Regions from separate parts of the Alkalidesulfovibrio alkalitolerans DSM 16529 genome, predicted to be linked through region 2. Evidence: predicted binding sites of a transcription regulator. Region 2 holds the regulator's gene; each other region holds the start of a gene.
What was found. Region 2 encodes sigma-54, which starts transcription at its own class of promoters, with help from an activator protein. Its sites were predicted from a motif close to CTGGCACGGNNNNTGCTT; they were not measured.

Region 1: DSAT_RS12155 (protoporphyrinogen/coproporphyrinogen oxidase) is a predicted target of sigma-54. The motif match lies at 1,190-1,207, and genes of this name have one in related genera.
Region 3: DSAT_RS09555 (Spy/CpxP family protein refolding chaperone) is a predicted target of sigma-54. The motif match lies at 1,220-1,237, and genes of this name have one in related genera.
Region 4: DSAT_RS12845 (PEP-CTERM sorting domain-containing protein) is a predicted target of sigma-54. The motif match lies at 1,008-1,025, and genes of this name have one in related genera.

The regions. Positions count from the first base shown of each region.
Region 1 covers NZ_ATHI01000030.1:69,479-71,665, reverse strand. Annotated here, with positions in the region: gene DSAT_RS12160 (glycosyltransferase family 4 protein) at 1-1,028, shown strand, start outside; gene DSAT_RS12155 (protoporphyrinogen/coproporphyrinogen oxidase) at 1,248-2,187, shown strand, end outside.
Region 2 covers NZ_ATHI01000031.1:224,219-226,405, reverse strand. Annotated here, with positions in the region: gene hpf (ribosome hibernation-promoting factor, HPF/YfiA family) at 1-199, opposite strand, end outside; gene rpoN (RNA polymerase factor sigma-54) at 219-1,658, opposite strand; gene lptB (LPS export ABC transporter ATP-binding protein) at 1,865-2,187, opposite strand, start outside.
Region 3 covers NZ_ATHI01000026.1:455,004-457,190, forward strand. Annotated here, with positions in the region: gene DSAT_RS09550 (two-component system sensor histidine kinase NtrB) at 1-497, opposite strand, end outside; gene DSAT_RS09555 (Spy/CpxP family protein refolding chaperone) at 694-1,161, opposite strand; gene DSAT_RS09560 (NifU family protein) at 1,420-1,686, shown strand; gene gltX (glutamate--tRNA ligase) at 1,748-2,187, shown strand, end outside.
Region 4 covers NZ_ATHI01000031.1:52,874-55,060, forward strand. Annotated here, with positions in the region: gene DSAT_RS12845 (PEP-CTERM sorting domain-containing protein) at 217-975, opposite strand; gene DSAT_RS12850 (hypothetical protein) at 1,137-1,442, shown strand; gene DSAT_RS12855 (N-acyl amino acid synthase FeeM domain-containing protein) at 1,654-2,187, shown strand, end outside.

The DNA of each region.
Region 1 (2,187 bases), on a different contig from region 2:
AGGGGCTGGCCGGACGCGGCCACGAGACCTTCCTGCTCACGCCCGCCGTATCGTCGCTGCCCGACCAAGAGGCGGGCGGCGAGGCCGCCTTCAGGGCCGTGGCCCTGCCCGCGAAGCGCGGCTGCTGGCGGGCGGCCGTGGAACAGCTTTTGCCCGCGCACGACACCCCCTTCGTGCTCCACGCCTTCCACAACAAGGCTTGCAAGCTGGCCTCGTGGTGGGGGCTTCGCTGGCGGCTGGCCAAGCGGCGGGCCGTGGTGGTCCTGAACCGGGGCGTGTGCTACCGGCCGGGCAATCCCCTGCCTTGGTGGTCGCCCGGCGTGGACGCGGTGAGCGTCAACTCGCGCGCCTGCGCCGACGTTCTGGCGCGCATCGGCGCGCCCCGCGCCAAGCTGCGCGTGATCTACAACGGCGTGCCCGAGGGCCGCGTGCGCGCGGGCCGCGAGCCTTTGGCCGTGCGCGCGGAACTCGGCATCGCTCCAGACGCGCTCGTGATCGGCTCCATCACCGGCGACAAGCCGGTCAAGGGCGTGGAGCAACTCGTGCGCGCGGCGGCACTGGCCAAGACAAAGGGCTTGTCCGCCCGCCTGGTGCTCGTGGGCACGAACCCCGCCAAGTGGGGACCGCTGGCGCGCGAGCTGAACGTGGCCGACCTCTTCGCCTTCATCCCGCGCACGCCGCACGTGGCCGACTACCTGGGCGTCTTCGACGCCTTCGTCATCTCCTCGCTCTCCGAATCCCTGCCCAACACCCTGCTCGAAGCCTGCCTCGCGGGCCTGCCCGTGCTCTCCACGGCCGTGGGCGGCATCCCCGAACTGATCGAAGGCCGTGGCATCCTGGTTCCGCCGGGCGATGCTTCCGCTCTGGCCGAAGGACTGTTGCGCCTGGAACGCGACCACGAGGCCCGCGCACGCTTCGCGGCCGCCTCGCGCGAGCTCTCCGCGACCTTCACCATCGAGCGCAAGGTCGATGAGGTCGAGGCCCTGTACCGCGAGCTTCTGGCCCGCCGGGGCTTTTCCGCCGACTGACGCGCCTTTGGGACTGTTGGCCAGCCCGATTTCGCAGGCCGTTCAAAAGGCTCCAGATGCAAGGCACAAGAACAGTTCAAGACCGACGCGTAGCTCCACCTACGCGAGGGTTTGAACTGTTCGCCGCAACGCCGCAGACGGGGCCTTTGGGACGGCCTGCGTTGGCACGCATCGTGCTTTCGTTCACCCGATGAACAATCCTGCCGCAGGGAGGCGCGCGTGACGGTCAAATATCTCATTTGCGGAGCGGGTCCCACAGGGCTCGGGGCGGCCAACCGGCTCATGGAGCTCGGCGAGAACTCCTTTCTGGTGCTCGAACGCGAGGCGTACGCGGGCGGCCTTTCGGCCAGCTTCACGGATGCGAACGGCTTCACCTGGGACGTGGGCGGCCACGTCCTCTTCTCCCACTACCCCTATTTCGACGCCCTGCTCGCCGACCTGCTCGGCGACGACGTGCTGACGCACCAGCGCGTCTCGCGGGTGCGCATCGCCGGGGGCTGGGTGCCTTACCCCTTCCAGAACAACATCCGCCACCTGCCGCCCGAGGAGCGCTGGGAGTGCGTGCGCGAGCTGCTGCCCGGACGACGCCCCGAGATCACGCCCGCGAATTTCCGCGAGTGGTTCGAGGTCGTCTTCGGCAAGGGCATCGCGCGGCTCTTCATGGCCCCCTACAACTTCAAGGTCTGGGCCACCCCGCCCGAACTCATGGATTTCCGCTGGATCGGCGAACGCGTGAGCGTGGTGGGCCTGGAGCAGGTACTGAAGAACATCATCCTGGCGCGCGACGACGTGGCCTGGGGGCCCAACAACACCTTCCACTTCCCGCTTCACGGCGGCACGGGCGAGATTTTCCGCCGCCTGGCCGCCCGCCTTGGGGACCGCGTGCGCTACGGCGACGGGCTCGCGCGCCTGGACGCGGAAAAACGACGCGCGACCACGCAATCAGGCGAGGTCATCGAGTACGAAACGCTGCTCTCGACCATGCCCCTCGACCTCATGGTGACGGACGTCCTGAGCGAGGCCCCAAACGCCGTACGCGAGGCCGCGAAGTCGCTGGCCCACAACTCCGTGCACGTCTGCGGCGTGGGTGTGGCGGGCCTTCGGCCCGACCCCACCTGCTGGATGTACTTCCCCGAGGCGGACTGCCCCTTCTACCGGG
Region 2 (2,187 bases):
CGTTGGCCGACAGGTGGAGGTTGTCATCGGAAACCGTGACTTCGGCCACCTGCCGGATCTTTTCCACGGAAAGGTTGACCTGCACCTCGGAATCCTCGGTGTTGGAAAGATATTTGGAAAGCTTCTCGAAGCGCTTGGCGGCGTAGTCCTTGAGGTGCTCGGAGGGATCGAAATTCTTGAAATTGAATGCAATGTTCATATGACGCTCCTTGCTGGAATTAAAAAATCTCTTTGCGCTTGCTCGAAGACGGAATGTTCAGCGCGGTGCGGTACTTGGCCACTGTCCGGCGGGCTATGTTGACCTGGAGCTTGTCCTTCAGGATGTCCACGATTTTTTCGTCGGACAGCGGCTGGTGGGAGTCTTCCTCGCCGATGAGTTGTTTTATCAACGCCTTGACGCTTTCGGAGCCCACCTCCGACCCGTCATCGAGCGTGAGGGCGGAGTTGAAGAAAAACTTGAGTTCGAAGGTTCCGTGCGGCGTGGCCACATATTTGTTGGTGGTGATACGGCTGACCGTGGATTCATGCATGCCGATGTCGTCGGCCACGTCCTTGAGGATCAAAGGCTTGAGATGTTTAACCCCCTCCTCGAAAAAATCCCGTTGGAACTTGACGATACTCTCCAGAACCTTGAACAGGGTGCGCTGACGCTGGTAGAGGCTCTTCATGAGCCACACGGCCGAGCGCATCTTTTCCTGGAAGTAATCCTTTTCCTTGCACTTCGCCCCTTGCAGGCAGTCCATGTACATGGAGTTGAGCTGCAACCGGGGCAGCCCTTCCTCGTTCAGGAGGATGACGAACTCGTCCTCGAACTTGTACACGTAGGCATCCGGGGAGACATAGACAGGCTCGCTGGTGCCAAAGCTCGATCCAGGCATGGGGTCGAGCGTCTGGATGATGTCCAGATACTCCTTCAACTCTTCGAGCGTCAGCTTGAACTTCCGGGCCAGCGGCTTATAGCGTTTCTTTTCTAGGTCTTCGAGGTGTTCCGAAATAAGGGAGACAAGGACGGGATCGTCGTAGCCGAGAGCCTCGACCTGCACGAGCAGACACTCGCGAGGATCGCGGGCGGCCACTCCCAGGGGGTCGAAGCGCTGCACGCGTTTGAGCACGCGCTCGACATCCTCGACGCCGGACTGCGTGATCTCTGCAATCTCCTCCACAGGGGAGGCCAGATAGCCGGAGGAATCGAGATTGCCCAGGATGTGTTCGGCGATCTCCATCTCCTGCTCGGTAAAATCGGAGAGACGGATTTGCCAGGCGAGATGGCCATCAAGCGAGTGCTTGCCCGTGAGCCGGGCCTCGAAGCCCTGACCCTCTTCGAGCGCCTCGTATTCACGCACCTGGGATTGGCGCGAGGCGCTGGCGAAGTCGCCCAGATAGTTGTCCCAGTCCGCCTCGCGGCGCAACGCGTTCTCATCGCCGGGCATCTCCCGCACGACATCATTTTGCGCAACTGGCTCGCGGCCCTCGGAATCCAGATTCGGCTCAGGCTCGTCGAATCCTTCCTCAAGGAAAGGATTCTCCATCAATTCCTGATTCACCGTCTCCACCAATTCCAGGCGGGAAAGCTGCAGGAGCTTGATGGCCTGCTGCAACTGGGGGGTCATGACCAGCTGCTGCGATAATTTGAGCTGCTGTCTGAGTTCGAGCGCCATGTATGCCTTTGTGCCGATGCGCGAGGACTCTTCAGCCCTTCACAGGGATGCGGCCGGGAGTCCGGAATTTTTTGAGCCGCAAATCGTACCTGCGAGTCCTTGTCGCCCGGCTGATTCTTATGGACAACATGCCACACTCGTCCTGCCCTTGCAACGGCTCAAGGCTTGTGTGGCAAGGTTTTTTCAAAGTTGGCACGAAAATTCCATTAAAGGCAGAACTCCTCACCCAGATAAACCTGCCGAGCGCGGGGATTGGCGGCGATTTCCTGCGGAGTGCCCGTAAGAATGATCGTGCCATCGAAGACGATGGACGCGCGATCGCAGATGGAAAGCGTCTCGCGCACGTTGTGGTCCGAGATGAGAATGCCAATGCCCTTGTCCTTCAGTCCCCGGATGATCTCCTTGATGTCGTCCACGGCCAGCGGATCGATGCCGGCGAAAGGCTCGTCGAGGAGGATGAACTTGGGGCTGCGGATGAGAGCCCGAGCGATCTCCAGGCGGCGGCGTTCACCACCGGAAAGATGCACGG
Region 3 (2,187 bases), on a different contig from region 2:
TGCGAAAGCGGTCGCGCGGCGCGTTCGAGCGAAAGAAAGACGCGACGCTCGCCCATGGGGACGAAACCGTGCCAGGGCTGGCCAGCGGCCATGGCCGCAAGGGCTTCGCGGGGGATTTTGGGCGGTCCGCCCATGTCCTGCTCGCCGAAGGCGACGAGCGGCCGACCGTCCGCCGTGACCAGGCCAAGCCAGCGCACGTCGCTGCCTTGCACGGTCTCGCGGAAGAATTCGTCGGCCAGGGGGCCAAGTCCCAAAAAGCTTTTGTCGGGCGGGGGTTCGCGCTGGCCGAGCCTTGGGCCGCGCTCGTCATGGCGTTCCGGGCCGGGGTGCGGCATGGCCGGGCGCAGGCGTCGCATCAGGTGCACCTGCACCCCGCGCGAGACGACCCCGGCGGTCAGGGTCAGGTGGCGGTCGAGAAGCTCCTGCTGGCGGCGGACGCCGTCCCAGGCCATGAAGATGAGACTGGCCGCAACGACGAGCATGGCCGCGACGGCCATGACGCCCGCGGCTCCGCTTCCTTTATTTTCGGCCTGGATATCCATGGGGGCAAGTTTGTAGCCCGCTTCGGGGGCTTTTGGCTAGAGCGCTTGCGCCCCCCGAGGGGGCCGGGTCCGGCGGAGGCGTCGCCGGACCCGGCAGGGGCGTGTGTGTGAGGCATCAGGGGATCAGGAAGGCAAGGTGAGATTTGGTTGGTTAGCCGCGTCCGCCAGGGCCGCCGGGGCCGCCGCGCTTGCCGAAGGTCGGGCCGTCGCAGTCGCATCCGCCGCCGCGTCCGCCGCGCTTGCCGCCGCGTCCGCCGAAGGCCGGGGCGTCGATGCCGGCGTCTTCGAGCTTCTTGGTCAGAACTTCACGTTCGGCAAAAGCCTTGGCGCGCAGGTCCTTCATTTCGGCGACCAGGGTCTGGATGCGCTTGGGGTCGTTGCCCTGCAGGGCGTCGAGTTCGGTCTGCCTGGCCCACATTTCCTGGCGCAGTTCGAACATCTTCTTCTGATGCTCGTCCATGATGGTTTCGAAGGCCTGCTGCTGCTCGGGCGTCATGACTACCGGACCGCCGCCGAAGCCGGGGCATCCGCCGTAGCCGGGGCCGCGCGCGAAGGCGTTGGTGGCCAGAAGGCCCGCCAGCATGGCGGTTACGGCCAGGATGGTAAGAGTGCGTTTCATGTCGATCCTCCTCATGACGCTGGTGGTGATGTGTGTGGCGTCGTTCATGCCTGCCCTTTAGCGAGACCCGTGCCAAACGTGAAAAAGTATTTAAATCAAAGTGTTGAGTGGAGATGGCGGTACGACGTCCGGGCGTAGTTGTGCAACATGTTGCACTAGGTATGTGTATGTATTTGCACAAGGTGCATGCACAGCCCCGTCGCGTTGACAACGCCCGGTCGAGGGGCTACCCACTGCCGACCGGAACGGAGGTGCGCCATGCGCGAGAAGGTTGAAGCCGCCCTGGAGAAGATCAGGCCGCATCTGCGGCGCGACGGCGGCGACGTGGAGCTTGTCGAGATCACGGCCGAGGGAGTGGTGCGCGTGCGCCTGACCGGCGCGTGCAAGGGTTGCCCCATGTCGCGGCTCACGCTTCGCAACGGCGTCGAGAAGGTCGTGCTCAAGGAAGTACCCGAAGTCGTGGCCGTTGAAGCCGTGCAAGACGACGCGCCGACCGCGTCTACGAGTTGCTGCCCGTCCGCGTAGCGGTCGAGCGGACGCCCGCGCCGAACCGTCACCCATCATCATCGAATTTTTGAGGATACCCATGAGCGAGATCGTCACCCGTTTCGCCCCGAGCCCCACGGGCTACCTGCACGTAGGCGGCGCGCGCACGGCCATTTTCTCCTGGCTTCTGGCCCGCAGCCAGGGCGGCAAATTTCTTCTGCGCATCGAGGACACCGACCGCGAGCGCTCCACGCCCGAGGCCACGCGGGCCATTCTGGACGGCATGGCCTGGCTTGGCCTTGAGCACGACGGCGAGCTCGTCTACCAGTCCGAGCGCGGCCACATCCACAACGCGGCCGTGGATGCCATGCTCGAAGCGGGCACGGCCTACTGGTGCGAGTGTACGCCCGAAGAGGTCGAGGCCATGCGCGAGAAGGCCCGCGCCGAGGGCAGGAAGCCCAAGTACGACGGCCGCTGCCGCGAGCGCGGGCTCGGCCCCGGACCGGGCCGCGTGGTGCGTCTCAAGGCCCCGCTCGATGG
Region 4 (2,187 bases), 170 kb from region 2:
TTGCGCCCCGGCCGCGGAATCGGGCTGAACGGCGGGCGTAAATTCTGGGTGGGGCGCCGACAACGCTCGAAAAATGGAAAGTTCTCCGACATTTTTATACGAAGAACTTTACACATTTCCGTTTTCATGGCGTCCAGCATCCGGCTCGTCCAAACGGCAAGGCCCGCTGTCCCGAAAAAGGACAACGGGCCTCGTTGTTTTTTGGTTCGAGCGGTTTCAGCTCATTTTGCGCAGCCGTCTGGCGAACATGGCCCCTGCGCCGCCCAAAAGCAGAAGCATGGTGCCGGGTTCGGGCGTGGGCACCGGTCCTGTCCCGTAGAGGACGTCGTTGGCGCAGGTGAGCGCGAAGCCGTAGATGAACTCACCGCCGTTGCCGCCGAAGAATATCGGCGAATTGGAGAGATCCCAGAGGGCAGTGTAGGTGGTGGAAGTGTTGGGTTTGGAGTTGCGCCAGCCGGAGAACTCGGCGTAACCGAGAAGCTCGGAATCACCGAGATCGGCCTTGACCGGATGGTCGTAGCGAGGAAGGAAGCCGCTCGGCGCAACGGAGAAGTAGTAGGAGCCCGGATCGGCGAAGTCGAGGCTTACCCCGTACACGGCCCAGTCTCCCGGCTGCCGCGCGGTGGCGTAGTCAGTGAGCCGCTCTTGGCTCGTGATGACGTAGTCCCAGGTCCCGTCGGCGTTGACGTCGAAAAACCAGTCAGCCGGAGCGAAGGCGTCCCAGCCGCTCTGGGTGGGGTACTTGTAGTCTATCTGGATGCCGGTCAGGTAATGGCCGTCGAAGGTAAACACCCCGCCGAGAATGTCGGGGGTTCCCCACACGTCCTTGCTGTTTTGCTCGGCGCCGTATTTGGCGTTCTGACTCGGGAAGCCGGGCCAATGGATCGTGCCGTCTCCAAACACGAAGTCCGCACGGGCATTCGGGGCGAAAAGCATGCAGGACAGAAGCGCAAAGAGGAAAACGGCTTTTTTCATGACACGGCTCCTTGATGTTCTGCATGGCGTGATAGCAAGGGATATGCCATATCGGGCGTCGCGAATTCCGCAGTCCATGAAAGATGGACCGGCGATTGCAGCGAGAGTTCGATCGCATTCTCGAAATGATCGGCGCTACCTCGGAGGCTCGCTTGGTATACGTGCTTGCGCTTATCGCCGCGATTCTCGTCAGCCAAGCCATTCAGGCGGCGGACGACCTCTTGAGCAAGCTCGGAGCGATATCCCTGGCCCACGGCGTGCTGGTCGGATACGTGGAGATTTACGTCTGTAAACATCTGATGGAATGGATCGGGTTATCCCTCGACTGGTTGGTGGTTCTGCTCGTGGCTTTGAGCGCACTGGCCGTTTCCCTCATCAAGATTCACAGGACGGGAACACGTTGGATATTGGCTTTTAATTTCGGCGTGTTGGCTGGTGTCGTCGCGGGCGGATTCCTACTTGTCTGACTCTTTTTTTCATGAGGCATGTCCGCGTTGGCCGGACTGAAGACAAATTACAGTCGATTCGCCAATTTCTGGCACATTTCTCGCTGTGCAATGAAAAGCCGGACTTTCCCCATCAGGGCAAACCGGCTGCCTCGCCGTGCGTATTCCAGGATGGGCGACCTGGGCTCGCGCGCATTCTCGTGCATTTCGCCTCTACGACAAGGGGAAGGACATGGAGCGTTCAATTGAGCGCAGGCGGACCATTCGGATCCGCCGCTCGGCCCTCACTGCGGCCAAGTTGGGAGACCTGGACAGACCAAGCATCAAGATCGCCGAGACACTCGACGAGCTTTCTCAAGCCTTTAAGCTCATCTACGCGGAATACAACAGCCAGGGGTACATCAGTGCTCAGCATCCCAAGCAGATGCTGTACAGTGTTTATAACTTTCTGCCAAAAACGTGTGTCTTTATTTTTCAATCCTTCAAAGACGTTATTTCAACGATCTCATACACTCCTGATACGAAACTGTTCGGAGTGCCGATGGACTCGCTATACAAGAGTGAGCTCGATGGGCTGCGGGTGCAGGGGAGGAAGATCGTAGAGATAGGGTCTCTTGCGACAGAAAGAAGCGTTCGTGGGAAGAACGTTGTCATGTATTTGTACAAAGCTGTCATAAATTATGCGTTTCTGACAAGGGTCAATGATCTTTGCCTCATGGTCAATCCGAAGCATGTCAGGTTTTACTCGGACATCATGCTGTGCGAG